3 regions of the Pseudomonas sp. CF161 genome follow, and region 3 is predicted to be linked to each of the others. Evidence: predicted binding sites of a transcription regulator. Region 3 holds the regulator's gene; each other region holds the start of a gene.
What was found. Region 3 encodes FliA, which starts transcription of late flagellar genes. Its sites were predicted from a motif close to CTAAAGTTTNNNNNNNNNNNGCCGNTAA; they were not measured.
Positions count from the first base shown of each region.

Region 1: CF161_RS06255 (methyl-accepting chemotaxis protein) is a predicted target of FliA. The motif match lies at 2,227-2,254, and genes of this name have one in related genera.
Region 2: CF161_RS07660 (methyl-accepting chemotaxis protein) is a predicted target of FliA. The motif match lies at 2,560-2,587, and genes of this name have one in related genera.

Region 1 covers NZ_ATLP01000038.1:201,883-206,714, reverse strand. Annotated here, with positions in the region: gene CF161_RS06265 (inorganic phosphate transporter) at 1-881, opposite strand, end outside; gene CF161_RS06260 (transporter) at 1,070-2,092, opposite strand; gene CF161_RS06255 (methyl-accepting chemotaxis protein) at 2,366-3,991, shown strand; gene CF161_RS06250 (hypothetical protein) at 4,103-4,549, shown strand; gene CF161_RS06245 (GAF domain-containing sensor histidine kinase) at 4,565-4,832, opposite strand, start outside.
Region 2 covers NZ_ATLP01000041.1:36,846-41,677, forward strand. Annotated here, with positions in the region: gene CF161_RS07655 (ABC transporter six-transmembrane domain-containing protein) at 1-370, shown strand, start outside; gene CF161_RS07660 (methyl-accepting chemotaxis protein) at 471-2,447, opposite strand; gene CF161_RS07665 (LysR substrate-binding domain-containing protein) at 2,638-3,558, opposite strand; gene CF161_RS07670 (NorM family multidrug efflux MATE transporter) at 3,709-4,832, shown strand, end outside.
Region 3 covers NZ_ATLP01000107.1:91,243-96,074, forward strand. Annotated here, with positions in the region: gene CF161_RS24290 (chemotaxis protein CheA) at 1-1,605, opposite strand, end outside; gene CF161_RS24295 (protein phosphatase CheZ) at 1,618-2,406, opposite strand; gene CF161_RS24300 (chemotaxis response regulator CheY) at 2,437-2,808, opposite strand; gene fliA (RNA polymerase sigma factor FliA) at 2,975-3,715, opposite strand; gene fleN (flagellar synthesis regulator FleN) at 3,712-4,542, opposite strand; gene flhF (flagellar biosynthesis protein FlhF) at 4,662-4,832, opposite strand, start outside.

The DNA.
Region 1 (4,832 bases), on a different contig from region 3:
TTCAGCGCGTAGGCCATGGGCAGGGTGCCGACCAGAATCAGCATGATCAGGCCCATGCCTTTCTGGCCGTCGTTGGAGCCGTGGGCGAAGGACACACCGGTGCAGGTGAGGATCAGCATGCCGCGAATCCACCACGGCGGCGGAGTGTTGCCTTTGGGCGCCTTGTACAGCGCGCGGTTCTTCACGAACAGGCGCAGGGCCAACAGCAGCAGGGCGGCGAACGCGAAACCGATCAGCGGCGAAAACAGCAGGGCGTACCCGACTTTGGTGGCCTGGCCCCAGTCCACACCGCTGGTGCCGTCGCGGCCATGCATCAGGGCATTGGCCACGCCGACCCCGATGATCGAGCCGATCAGGGTGTGGGACGAAGACGCCGGCAACCCCAGCCACCAGGTGCCGAGGTTCCACAGGATGGCGGCGATCAGCAGGGCGAAGATCATGGCGAAGCCGGCCGATGAGCCGACTTGCAGAATCAGCTCCACCGGCAGCAGGGCAATGATGCCGAAGGCCACGGCGCCGCTGGACAGCAGCACCCCGAGGAAATTGAAGAACCCCGACCAGACCACGGCGAAATGCGGTGGCAGCGAGTGGGTGTAGATCACCGTCGCCACGGCGTTGGCGGTGTCATGGAAACCGTTGACGAATTCGAAACCCAGGGCGATCAGCAGCGCCACGCCGAGCAGCAGGAACGGGGTCCAGGTGGTCACGGTGGTGCCCAGTTCGTGCATGTCATGCATCAGGCTGTAGGCGGTGAACAGCAAGCCCATGGCCAGTACCGCGAAAAACATCACCAGGGTGAAGGGGCTGGCCTTTTTATCCAGCTGGGGCTTGGTTTCGCGGGTGGAAGAGGGGGTGGCGGCAGTCAGGGAAGGGGTGGCCATTGCCGGACAATCCTGTGGAGGGGAGGAGTGGGCTCCATGATCGTTGCCAAATGTTACAGAGAGACTGCGTCAGGTCAGTGTTTGTGCGATTGGGTGGGCCGCTGATCTGAATGGGCCTTTCGGCATACCGTTACAGGCGCTGTGTCGGTCAGGGGAAGGGGTGTCATGCAGGGCCAGCGGGTGTTGGCTCAATAGTCCTGGCGTTTGCGAAAGGCCCAGCGGCCGGCGAACAGGGTGAAGGTGGCGACCAGGGCCACCAGGATCCAGAAGCCTTCGGGGTCTGCGGAAAACGGAATGCCGCCCACGTTCATGCCGAAAAAGCCGGCGATGATGTTGATCGGCAGCGCCAGCACGGTGACCACGGTCAGGGTGAACAGGGTGCGGTTGGTCTGTTCGTTGAGGTTGGCGGCGATTTCTTCCTGCAACAGTTTGATTCGCTCCCCCAGGGCCGTGAGGTCGTTGATGATCAGCGCGAACTCCTCGGTGGATTTGCGCAACTCCTTGACGTCTTCCTTCTGCAGCCATTGCGGCGGCCGGTTGAGCAGCCGCAGCAGCGAGCCCGGTTCCAGCGCCAGCAGTCGTTGCAGGCGCACCAGCACCCGGCGCATGGCCCCGAGTTCGGCGCGGTTGGTGGAGACCCGGGCGGCCAGCAGTTGGTCTTCGATCTGGTCCACGCTCTGGCTGGTCTTGCGCACGATCTGGGTCAGTACCTCGCCCTGGTCGCGCAGCAGGTGCACCAGCAGTTCCAGGGGCGAGCGAAAGCGCTCGCCGGCCTTGACCGAGGAGCGCAGCTTGTCCACCGAGTGCAGGGGTTGCAGGCGGGCGCTGACGATCAGGCGGCTGCGGGCGCAGACCCACAGGGTCGAGATATCCGATGAGACCATGCTGCTGAAGTTGAACACCACGTCGTTGACCACCGCCAGCAGGGCCGAGTCCACATGCTCGATGCGGGTGGAGCGCGAGCCTTCATGCAGCGCTTCGAAAAACTCTTCAGGCAGTTCCAGGTGAGCCTTCATCCAGCGCTCGCAGGCCGCGTGGGCCAGGTTCAGGTGCAGCCAGAGAAACTCGTCACCGTCCCCTGCTTGTTTCAGGCATTCCAGAGCCTTGGCCGAGTCCAGCTCGCGGCCGGCTTGCCCCGGGAGAAAACTGAAGCCGTACAACAGGCCGAACAGATCGGAATCGCGATGGCTTTGGTCGATGCTGTGGTTCATGGAGTCTCGCAGGAGGGAAGCCACCTGTAGGCGTTTTACAGGTTCACTTGGGCTTTATCATCGCAAGGCTTTTTGACGTTTTTGTGACAGTTTCAGGTGCAGAATGCGCGCCCTGCTACCGGTGGTCGGAGGCGCTCAAGAAAGCCCGCTGCGCGCCGATCACGCTCACAGCAGTCGAGCATCGGCCCGTCGTCGACTGCCCTGACAGGGATGTCTGTGTGCCACCCATGTCCATTTCGGATGTGTTCCATCCCTGCCATGAGATCTCATTTGATGTTCTTGCAAAAATCCCTGCGCGCGCAAACGCTCGCCTTGTTGAGCGGCAGCCTGTTTGCGATGTTGTTGATCGCCCTGGCGTGTTTCAACTTCCTGTCCAATGGTGTGCAAAGTTATCGCAATCTGATCGAGGGGCCGCTGCGCACTTCGCAGCTGGTCGACGAGGCCAACTTGCAGTTCAAGAGCCAGGTCCAGGAATGGAAGAACGTCCTGCTGCGCGGCAAACAGCCTGAAGAACGCAGCAAATACTGGAAATTGTTCGAAGACCGCCAGAGCGATGTCCAGGGCATTCTCGGCCAGTTGGCGATGGCCCCAGGTGTCGACGCGCAATTGAAAAGCCAGGTCGAACGCCTGCGCGAAGAGCATCGCCAGCTCGGTGCGGCCTATCAGAAAGGCCGGGACGCCTATGTGGCGGCGGGTGCGGATCCGGCAGCTGGCGATGTGGCCGTCAAGGGCCTGGATCGTGCGACCAGCGAGCAGATGAGTGAGTTGGTCAGCCAGTTGCGCAAGCAGGGCGACCAGCAGTCGCTGCTGATCAGCGCCGGAGCCGAACGCACGATCTGGATCGGGATTCTGGTGATGCTGGCGTCGGGCCTGATGATCGGCCTGTTCAGCCTGTGGCTGGTCAACCGCAACCTGGTGCAGCCGATCCGCACCCTGATCGAGTATGTCGCGCAACTGAGCCAGGGGCGTTTTGCCGAACGTGTCGCCAGTGACCGCCAGGACGAACTGGGCCGCTTGGCCATGGCCGCCAACACCCTGCGTGATTTCCTCGCCGACACCTTCAGCCGCCTGCAACGCAGCACCTCCGACCTGGACAGCGCCAGCGGCGAGTTGAGCTCCATCGCCGGGTTGATGGCCCAGGGCACCAACGAGCAGTTCAACCGCACCGACCAGGTGGCCACGGCCATGAACGAAATGTCCGCCACGGCCCAGGAAGTGGCACGCCACGCCGCCGATGCGGCGCGCGCGGCCGACGATGCCGATCATTCGGCGCAACAGGGCGAACAGGTGATGCAGGGCACCATCCACACCATCACCCTGATGCGCGGCGAAATCGCCAACACCGCGAAGGTCATTCGCCAGCTGGAAACCGACAGCGGGCGCATCGGCAAAGTGCTGGAGGTGATCCGCGGGATTGCCGAACAGACCAACCTGCTGGCGCTGAACGCGGCCATCGAGGCGGCCCGCGCCGGCGAGGCCGGACGTGGTTTCGCGGTGGTGGCGGACGAAGTGCGCAGCCTGGCGCAACGCACGGCGGCCTCGATTATCGAGATCAACCAGATTATCCAGACCGTGCAGACCGGCGCGGTGGACGCCGCCCAGGCCATCGAAAGCGGCCAGTCGCGCAGCGAGCAGAGCGTCGAGCAAGTGACCCAGGCCGGGGCGATGCTGGAGCGGATCACCGTGGCTGTGGAGGCGATCCGTGACATGAACCGCCAGATCGCCACGGCCGCGGAAGAGCAAACCTCGGTGGCCGAGGACATTTCGCGCAACCTGACCGAGATCACCAGCATCGCCAGTACCAACCTCGACAACGTGCAGCGCACCGAAGCCGCAAGCCGCAACCTGCATGGCTTGTCGGGGCAGTTGAACGAGGTCACCGCGCGCCTGGGCAACTGACCGCCGCGTCCTGTGTATCGGCCTGCTTACCAGGTCGGTACACAGTCACTCTCAAGTTGACCGGGCCGGCGTCGATGGTAGGGCGAACCCCAACTCACGAGGCCCATGCCCATGGTCAGTATCAGTTCCGTTTCCATTACCCAACCCCAGGTCAGCACCAGCAAGCTGGCGACCAGCGCCAGTGACGAGGCCAGCAGCACCGAGACCGGGGTTGCCGCGGCCAGTGCTGCCTCCGGTGACAGCAGCAAGGCGGGCGGTGCTTCGGGGGCTGCGGCGTCCGGCGGCAGTTCCAGCAGCAGCGAGGAGTCGGATGCGGTCAAGGCGCTGCGCAAGCAGATTGCGCAATTGCAGAAAGAGTTGCAGGAGCAGCAACAGCAGCTGCAGGCCGCCCAGGCCAGTCAGGACAGCAAGGATGCCAAGGCCGCCGCCGTGGCCGCCGCGCAATCGCAGATCGCTTCCACCAGCGGCTCGCTGCAGACCGCCACCGCCGCACTGCTGCAAGCCTTGCAGGATTCGAGCAGCAGTTCGTCCGGCTCGCTGGTCGACACCACGGCCTGAGATCAGGCGCTTGTTTCAGGCCCGAGCTTCAGGCGCCAGGGGCAGGCTGAAGGTGAAGAGCGTGCCGTGCTCGGCGCTTGAGGCCAGGTCCATGCGCCCGCCGTGGGAGCGGGCGATCTGGTCGGCGATATACAACCCCAGGCCCAGGCCGGCCTGCGGCGTATCGCTGGCCGGGCGCGAGTACGGCTGGAACAGGTAGGGCAGGATCGCCGGGGGAATCTGCCCCGGGTTCTGCACCGCCAGCATAAACACGCCCTCACGCACTTCGGCCCTGACCTGCACC
Region 2 (4,832 bases), on a different contig from region 3:
GCCACGCTTTGCCCGGCGCAACCAGTCGCTGCACGAGCGGCTCAATGACCGGCTGGAAAAAGAGATCGGCATGGTCGCCCGGGTCGGTGCGGCGTCATTGCAGCGCCATTACCGGGTGCTGTCGCGCCTGCGAATCTGGCTCTCGGACCGCGAGGTGGTGGCCTACCTGTTTATCGGCACGGTGGCGGCGGCGCTGTTTGTGGTCGCCATCAGCCAACTGGCCCGGTCGCCAGAGGTCAAGGCCGGCCACGTGTATGCGGTGATGACCTACCTGTGGACCTTTGTCAGCAGCCTGGACAAGGCGCCGACCATGGTCGACCAACTGGCCCGCCTGCGGGATATCGGCAAGCGGGTAGACCCCGGCCTGTAGCGGCTGCCGAGCGCCGTTCATGGTGCTGCCACTGCCCGGTGTTCGATCAGGCCAGCGCAGCCTCGCAGGCTCGGCAGCGGCTACAGGTGTCCGATGCGCCTTAGCGGAAGCGATCGACTTCGTGGCGCAGGTCGGCGGCGAGGGCTTCCAGTTCCTTGGCGGTGATCGCCAGGTTGGACACCACTTCACGCTGCTCGCTGTTGGCCTGGGCGATGCTTTGCAGGTTGCTGCTGAGCAGGGTCGCGGTGCTGCTCTGCTCCTGGGTCGCGGTGGTGATGGCGGCGAACTGCTGGCCGGCACTGCGGCTCTGTTCATCGATCCGCGCCAGGGCCGAAGCCACATTGGCGTTGCGCGACAGGCCTTCCTGCATCAACCGGTTGCCCTGCTCCATGGTGCTGATGGCGTTGCCAGTTTCCTGCTGGATGCTGCCGATCATCACCGAGATTTCATCGGTGGCCTCACGGGTACGCGAGGCCAGGTTGCGCACCTCATCGGCCACCACCGCAAACCCGCGCCCCTGCTCGCCGGCTCGGGCGGCTTCAATGGCCGCATTGAGCGCCAGCAGGTTGGTCTGGTCGGCAATGGCGGTGATCACCCCGACAATGCCGCCGATTTCCTGGGAACGCTGGCCCAGGGTGTTGATCACCGTTGCAGTGCTGTTCAGGGCGCCGGCGATCTGCTCCAGGGAGGATGACGCCTCTTCCATCGAGGTACGGCCGATGCGCGTCTGCTGGGCGTTTTCCTGGGCCAGCCGCTCGGTGTTGCCCATGTTGTCGGCGATGTTCAGCGAGGTGGCGCTGAACTCTTCCACAGCGCCAGCCATGCTGGTGATCTCGCCGGACTGCTGCTCCATGCCCTCGTAGGCACCACCGGACAATCCGGCCAGCGCCTGGGCCCTGCCGTTGACCTCCTGGGCCGCCCGGCGGATGTGCTCGACCATGGTCGACAGGGCTTCGCCCATCTGGTTGAAACTGCGCGCCAACTGGCCGATCTCATCCTGGCTGGACACATTCAGCCGGACACTCAGGTCGCCGGCACCCAGGGCCTCGGCCTGGCGCACCAGGTCTGCAAGGGGCGCCAGCTTGCTGCGCAGCAGCCAGACCGCCGCGCCTACCGCCAGCAGCATCGCCAGCAGGCTGCCGATGACCAGGCGCAGGCCGACACTCCAGGTCACCGCGCGGATTTCCGCTTTCGGCATGCTCGCCACCACCGCCCAGGGGCCACCCTCGAACGGCACCGCCAGGCTGTAGAAGTCTTCGGCCTTGTCGCTCCAGAAGCGGCCCTTGCCCGGCTGGCGAATCAGCTCGGCCATGGTCGGCAGCGCCTGATCCAGCGCCTGCACGCCGGCAGGCGGCACCAGCCATTTGTTTTGCTCATCCAGCAAGGCCAGGGAACCGGTCTGGCCGATGCGGAAGCGCCTGAGGTTGTCGAACTGGGCGTTCTGCGCATCGGTGTAGTCGAAACCGACGAACAACACCGCAATCACCTTGCCGCTGCTGTCGCGCACCGGGGTGTATTGGGTCATGTAGGACCGGTCGAACAGCAGCGCGCGGCCGACGTAGCCCTGCCCCGCCATCAGCTTCTGGTAGGCCGGGTGGGCATGGTCGAGCAAGGTGCCGATGGCGCGGCTGCCGTCCTGTTTGCTCAGCGAGGTGCTGACGCGGACAAAATCATCGCCGCTGCGGACAAACACGGTCGCCACGCCGGCCGTCATCTGCTTGAACTCGTCGACTTCCTCGAAGTTGTTGTTCAACACCTGGCTGCCCAGGTGCAGGCCCGGCGTGGAGGTGCCGGCCACTGTCACCGGCTGCTCGGGGTGCAGGCTGAGGCCGCCGCTGAAGCGTTTTTCGAACAGCCCGCTCAGGCGCTGGGTGCTTTCGCGCAGGGTGCTGTGGAACGTATTGAGCTGATCGGCCAGCAGCCGCGCTTCGCTGGCCAGGTGCTCTTCCCGCGTGTCGAGGTTGGCGGAATCCAGCGAACGCAGGGCAAAAACGGCACTGCCGCTGATCACGATCGCCAAGATCACAGCCAGGGCAAGGCCCAGCTGTGAGGCAATCCGGGCACGGGGTTGAGGCATGACGGCTCCTGACCGAGGGCCCGGATCATCCTGATCAGGTCGCGTGCTCGGCAAAATTTTCCAGTAAGGGGGGACGGCGGGAACGCTGCGGGACGCAAGTTCCACTTTCTAGGATTCGGCGGCAACGATGAATACTTGAGCAATTCGCACGGTTATCGCTCAAGGCCGCTCCCGCGGGCGCTTCATCGATTCAGCCGAGGCGCTCTACCTCAGGCAATTGCATGGCCTGGACCTCGCCCTGGAGAAAATCGCTGAGGCGGCGCAAACGTTCACCTCCGGGCCGGGTTTTCGGCCAGACCAGGTAATAGTTCTCGCCACTGGCCACCGCAGTCGGCCACGGCAGGCTCAGCCGGCCCTGGGCCACATCCTCGGCGACCATCAGCAAATCGCCCATGGACACGCCGTAGCCCCGGGCCGCGGCAATCATCCCCAGTTCCAGGGTGTCGAAGACCTGCCCGCCCTTGAGCGAGACCTGATCGGACAAGCCCATGCGCTCCAGCCAGCTGCGCCAGTCGCGACGGTCCGGGGTCGGGTGCAGCAATTCGGTGACGGCCAGGCGGGCCACATCCCAGGGCTGGTCATTGAGCAGGTTCGGCGCCCCCACCGGGATCAACAGCTCGGGAAACAGGTAGCTGGCCTCCCAGTCCGCCGGAAAGTGGCCGTTGCTCAGCAGCACCGCGCAGTCGAAGGGTTCCTGGTTGAAGTCCACCGAATCGACGTCCATCCAGGCGCTGGTCAGTTGCACCTCGTTGCCCGGCTGCAGGTGGCGAAAACGGCTGAGCCGCGCCAGCAGCCAACGCATGGTCAGGGTCGACGGCGCCTTCATCCGCAGAATGTCATCCTCGGCGCGCAAGGTATTGCAGGCCCGCTCCAGGGCGCTGAAGCCTTCGCGAACGCCCGGCAGCAGCAGGCGCGCCGCTTCCGTGAGTTGCAGGTTGCGCCCGCTGCGCTTGAACAGCCGGCAGGCGAAGTGCTCCTCCAGGGTGCGGATATGCCGGCTGACCGCGCTCTGGGTAATCGACAACTCTTCGGCCGCGCGGGTGAACGAACTGTGCCGGGCCGCCGCCTCAAAGGCGCGCAAGGCATACAGGGCTGGAAGACGACGCGACATATAACGCTCTCCGTGGGCAGTGCGGCCACGCTACCAGAAACCGGTTCGCATGAGTTTTAATCATGCCAGCAATCGTTTTTATCCTTTTGTGCAATGCGCCACAAGCGCCGAGAATCAGCGCTCTTGACCCATTGACCATTGCCGAGCCTGATGACCATGCAGCATCCAGCACGTACCGAACTCCGGGCCATCCTGCGGCTGGCGGGGCCGCTGATCGCCTCGCAGTTGGCGCACATGTTGATGGTCCTCACCGACACCCTGATGATGGCCCGGCTCAGCCCCGAGGCCCTGGCCGGTGGCGGGCTGGGCGCGGCCAGCTATTCGTTCGTGTCGATTTTCTGCATCGGGGTGATTGCCGCGGTCGGCACCCTGGTGGCGATTCGTCAGGGTGCCGGCGACATCGAAGGCGCCACGCGCCTGACCCAGGCCGGGCTGTGGCTGGCCTGGCTGATGGCGCTGGTGGCAGGCCTGCTGCTGTGGAACCTGAAGCCGGTACTGCTGCTGTTCGGCCAGACCGAAACCAACGTCGACTCCGCCGCGCAGTTCCTGCTGATTCTGCCCTTCGCCCTGCCCGGCTACCTGAGCTTCATGGCCTTGCGCGGCTTTACCAGCGCCATCGGCCGCGCCACGCCGGTGATGGTCATCAGCCTGGGCGGCACCGTGGCCAACTTCCTGCTCAACTACGCACTGATTACCGGCATGTTCGGCCTGCCGAAACTGGGCCTGATGGGCATCGGCCTGGTGACCGCCATCGTCGCCAACTGCATGGCCCTGGCCCTGGCCTGGCATATCCGGCGGCATCCGGCGTACGCCCCTTATCCGTTGCGCCAGGGCTTGTCGCGGCCCAACCGGCACTACCTGCGGGAGCTGTGGCGCCTGGGCCTGCCCATCGGCGGCACCTATGCGGTCGAGGTCGGATTGTTTGCCTTCGCCGCGCTGTGCATGGGCACCATGGGCAGCACCCAATTGGCGGCGCACCAGATCGCGCTGCAGATCGTTTCGGTGGCGTTCATGGTGCCGGCGGGGATTTCCTATGCGATCACCATGCGCATCGGCCAGCACTACGGCGCCGGGCAACTGCTCGACGCGCGCCTGGCGGGACGGGTGGGGATCGCCTTCGGTGCGGTGGCGATGCTGTGTTTTGCCATGGTGTTCTGGCTGCTGCCGAATCAGTTGATCGGGCTGTTCCTGGACCACAATGACCCGGCCTTCCGCGAAGTGATCAACCTGGCCGTGAGCCTGTTGGCGGTGGCGGCCTGGTTCGAACTGTTCGA
Region 3 (4,832 bases):
GGCGCGCAGCACATTCGGGTCCATGCCTTTGCCGTCATCGGAGATCGACAGCAGGATATGGTCGCCCTCTTGCTCAGCGGCCAGGATCACCTTGCCACCGCGCGCCTTGCCCGAGGCTTCGCGCTCTTCCGGTGACTCGATACCGTGGTCGACCGCGTTGCGCACCAAGTGGACCAGCGGGTCGGCCAGGGCCTCCACCAGGTTCTTGTCGAGGTCGGTTTCTTCGCCGACCAGCTCCAGGTTGATCTCTTTCTTCAGCTGCCGTGCAAGGTCGCGAACCAGGCGCGGGAAGCGCCCGAACACTTTCTTGATCGGCTGCATCCGGGTCTTCATCACCGCGGTCTGCAGGTCAGCCGTGACCACGTCGAGGTTCGACACGGCCTTTTGCATGGCTTCGTCGCCGCTGTTGAGACCCAGGCGCACCAGGCGGTTACGCACCAGCACCAGTTCGCCGACCATGTTCATGATCTCGTCCAGGCGTGCGGTATCAACCCGTACGGTGGTCTCGGCTTCACTGGCGGGCTTTTCTGGCGGTGGCGCTGCGGCGGCACGTGCCGGAGCAGGTGCGGCAGCGGCGGCAGGAGCCGCAGCCTTGGGAGCTTCGGCCTTGGGCTCGGGCTTTTTCGCCACGGGCTTGGGCGCTACCGCAGCCGCGGTCGCAGCGGCTGGAGCGGCAGAACCGGCACCCGCCACTTCGGAAAACTTGCCCTTGCCGTGCAACTCGTCGAGCAGGGATTCGAATTCGTGATCGCTGATCAGGTCGCTGCCGGCTGCAGCCGCGGCGGGCGCGGCAGCTGCCGGCACCGAAGCGACGGCAGACTCGAGCGCGTCCACGGCAAAGTTGCCCTTGCCATGCAACTGATCGAGCAGTGCTTCGAATTCATCATCGGTAATTTCGTTGCTGTCGCTCGCACCCGGCGTCGCTGCTTTCGCCGCGGCGGGTTCGCTCGCTGCGACGGCATCCGGGGCGAACTGGCCCTTGCCATGCAACTGGTCGAGCAAGGACTCGAACTCGGCATCGGTGATTTCGTCGCTGGCCGCATCGCTGCTGGCCACCAGAGCCGCCGCAGGCGCCTCGGCTTCGGCCTTGGCGGCGTTGAGCGAGTCCAGCAGCAGCTCGAATTCGTTATCGGTGATATCCCCCGATTCGCTTTCAGCCACCGGCTCGGCCACCGCTTCGGCCACTTCGGGCTCCGCCGCCACCTCTACCGCCGCCGCAGGTTCTGCCAGCCGCGCCAGGGCCGCAAGCAGCTCCGGAGTCGCGGCCGTGACCTGAGTCCGTTCGCGGACCTGGCCGAACATGCCGTTCACCGCGTCCAGCGCTTCGAGCACCACATCCATCAGCTCCGAGTCGACACGACGCTCACCCTTGCGCAGGATGTCGAAGACGTTCTCGGCGATGTGGCAGCACTCCACCAGCTCATTGAGCTGGAGGAAGCCGGCGCCCCCTTTAACAGTGTGAAAACCGCGAAAAATTGCATTGAGCAGATCCGCATCATCCGGTCGGCTTTCCAGCTCGACCAGTTGTTCGGACAGTTGCTCTAGAATCTCGCCGGCCTCAACCAGGAAATCCTGAAGGATCTCTTCATCGGCGCCGAAGCTCATTAATGGGTGCTCCTAGAATCCAAGGCTGGAAAGCAAATCGTCTACATCGTCCTGACCGGACACAACGTCTTCACGTTTATCGGCATGAATCTGCGGACCTTCACCCTTGGCGAGATGTTTTTGCGGATCTTTTTCGGCCAGGATCGATTCGCGGTCATGTTCGATGCCCGCAAAACGGTCGACCTGGCTGGCCATCAAGACGAGTTTGAGCAGATTGCTTTCGACTTCCGTGACCAACTGGGTCACACGCTTGATCACCTGGCCCGTGAGGTCCTGGTAATCCTGCGCCAACAGAATGTCGTTGAGATGGCCGGAAACGGTCCGGGTCTCCTGTTCGCTACGCGTCAGGAAACTGTCGACGCGCCGTGCCAGCTCGCGAAACTCTTCAGCCCCGACTTCGCGACGCATGAAGCGCCCCCAGTCAGCGCTCAAGGCCTGGGCATCGTTGCTCAGGCCGTTGACCAGCGGGGTGCTGCTTTCCACCAAATCCATGGTGCGATTGGCCGCGGCCTCGGTCAGCCTGACCACATAGGACAGGCGCTCGGTGGCATCCGTGATCTGTGAAACTTCCTCGGCTTGCGGCATATGCGGGTCAATCTGAAAATTGACGATCGCGCTATGCAGCTCGCGGGTGAGCTTGCCGACTTCCTGGTACAGGCCGCGGTCACGGGTCTGATTGAGCTCATGGATCAGTTGCACAGCCTCGCCAAACTTGCCTTTTTCAAGGCTCTCGACCAGTTCGTGGGCATGTTTTTTCAGGGTCGACTCAAAATCGCCCAATGAAGATTCGTTATGCTCCATAGCTCCCCCGTGGCGCAATGTCTTCGCGCATCAACCGATGCGTTCGAAGATTTTTTCGATCTTCTCTTTCAACGCCTGAGCCGTGAATGGTTTCACCACGTAGCCATTGACGCCGGCCTGAGCCGCTTCAATGATCTGTTCACGCTTGGCCTCGGCAGTCACCATCAGCACCGGCAGGTGCTTGAGCTTCTCGTCGGCGCGCACGTGGCGCAGCAAATCGATACCGGTCATGCCAGGCATGTTCCAGTCCGTTACCAGAAAGTCGATGCTCCCGCTGTTGAGGACCGGAATCGCGGTAGTACCGTCATCGGCCTCGACCGTGTTGGTGAAACCCAGGTCACGCAACAGGTTTTTTATGATCCGCCGCATCGTTGAGAAGTCATCAACGATGAGGATTTTCATGTTCTTGTCCAATTCGACCTCCAAGCAGTCTTAAACGCGCCCAGCACCTGAACGCGCCATTCAATCAATACGACGTAACACTCAACGACTGCATGGAATACACACTGCAAGACCGGTGCGGCATCACGCCTTACCGGTCCCGTTCGCAGTGTCCCCACACTGCCTGTCAGCGCGCTCGCCACTCCCCCAAACGCCCCCGCAAGCGGGCCGCGCACTGGCTGTGTAACTGGCTGACCCGCGATTCGCTGACCCCCAGGACCTCACCGATTTCCTTGAGGTTCAGCTCTTCGTCGTAGTACAGCGCCAAGACCAGTCGCTCACGCTCCGGCAAATTGGCAATCGCGTCCGCCAGCGCCGCCTGGAAGCGTTCATCTTCCAGATCGCGTGACGGCTCGAGATGAGCACTCGCGCCATCCTCATGCAGCCCTTCATGCTCGCCGTCCTGCAAAAGGTCGTCGAAGCTGAACAGGCGGCTGCCCAAGGTGTCGTTCAAAATCCCGTAATAATCGTCGAGGCTCAATTCAAGTTCGGCCGCAACTTCATGATCTTTAGCGTCACGACCGGTTTTAGCTTCAATTGAGCGAATGGCATCACTGACCATTCGTGTATTGCGGTGTACTGAACGTGGTGCCCAATCGCCCTTGCGCACTTCGTCGAGCATCGCCCCACGAATACGAATCCCGGCATAAGTCTCGAAACTTGCGCCCTTGCTCGCATCGTACTTGGTCGACACTTCGAGCAAACCGATCATCCCGGCCTGGATCAGGTCTTCGACCTGGACACTGGCCGGCAGCCGTGCCAGCAGGTGGTAGGCGATACGCTTGACCAGAGGCGCATAACGCTCGATCAATTCATATTGGCTGTCACGCGCCGACTTCTTGTACAGGTTGTAGCCGCTGGCTGTCATAGCACCGGTCCTGCTGTTTGCTGCACGAGACGCTCGACAAAAAACTCCAGATGCCCACGTGGGTTGGCAGGCAACGGCCAGGTATCGACTTTTTGCGCAATGGCCTTGAACGCCAGCGAGCACTTCGAACGAGGAAAGGCTTCATAGACCGCACGCTGCTTTTGCACGGCCTTGCGTACGCATTCGTCGTAAGGAACTGCACCGACGTATTGTAAAGCCACGTCCAGGAAGCGATCCGTGACCTTGGTCAACTTAGCGAACAGATTGCGACCCTCCTGCGGGCTTTGCGCCATGTTGGCCAGGACCCGGAAGCGGTTCATGCCGTAGTCGCGATTGAGCAGTTTGATCAGCGCGTAGGCGTCAGTGATCGAAGTCGGTTCGTCGCAGACCACCAGCAGGACTTCCTGGGCCGCGCGGACAAAACTGACTACCGAGTCACCAATACCCGCAGCGGTGTCGATGACCAGCACATCGAGGTTGTCGCCGATATCACTGAAGGCCTGGATCAGGCCAGCATGCTGGGCCGGGCTCAGGTGCACCATGCTCTGGGTGCCGGAGGCGGCAGGCACGATACGGATCCCGCCCGGGCCCTGGAGCAACACGTCGCGCAGCTCGCAACGGCCCTCGATGACGTCAGCCAGGGTACGTTTGGGGGTCAGGCCCAGCAGGACGTCGACATTGGCCAGGCCCAGGTCGGCGTCCAGCAGCATGACGCGCCGGCCGAGCTCAGCCAGGGCCAGTGACAAGTTCACTGACACGTTAGTCTTGCCGACGCCACCCTTGCCGCCGGTCACCGCAATCACCTGTACGGGATGCATGCTGCCCATGTTCTTTCTTTACCTTGTCTTACTTAGACGGGGCCACATAACTGGCTGCGCGTTCACCGTTGGAACAATGCATGGCAGACCATCGATGTAGATACGGTGCAATCTCTTCATGGCCACCCTCATCCAACCCGTTTTGCGGGGTTGTGATAGAGGTCCGCGAACATGTCGGCCATGGCTTCTTCGCTGGGTTCTTCCTGCATCTGCACGCTCACTGCGCGGCTGACCAACTGGTGCCGGCGCGGCAGGTGCAGATCGTCAGGAATCCGTGGCCCATCGGTCAGATAGGCAAC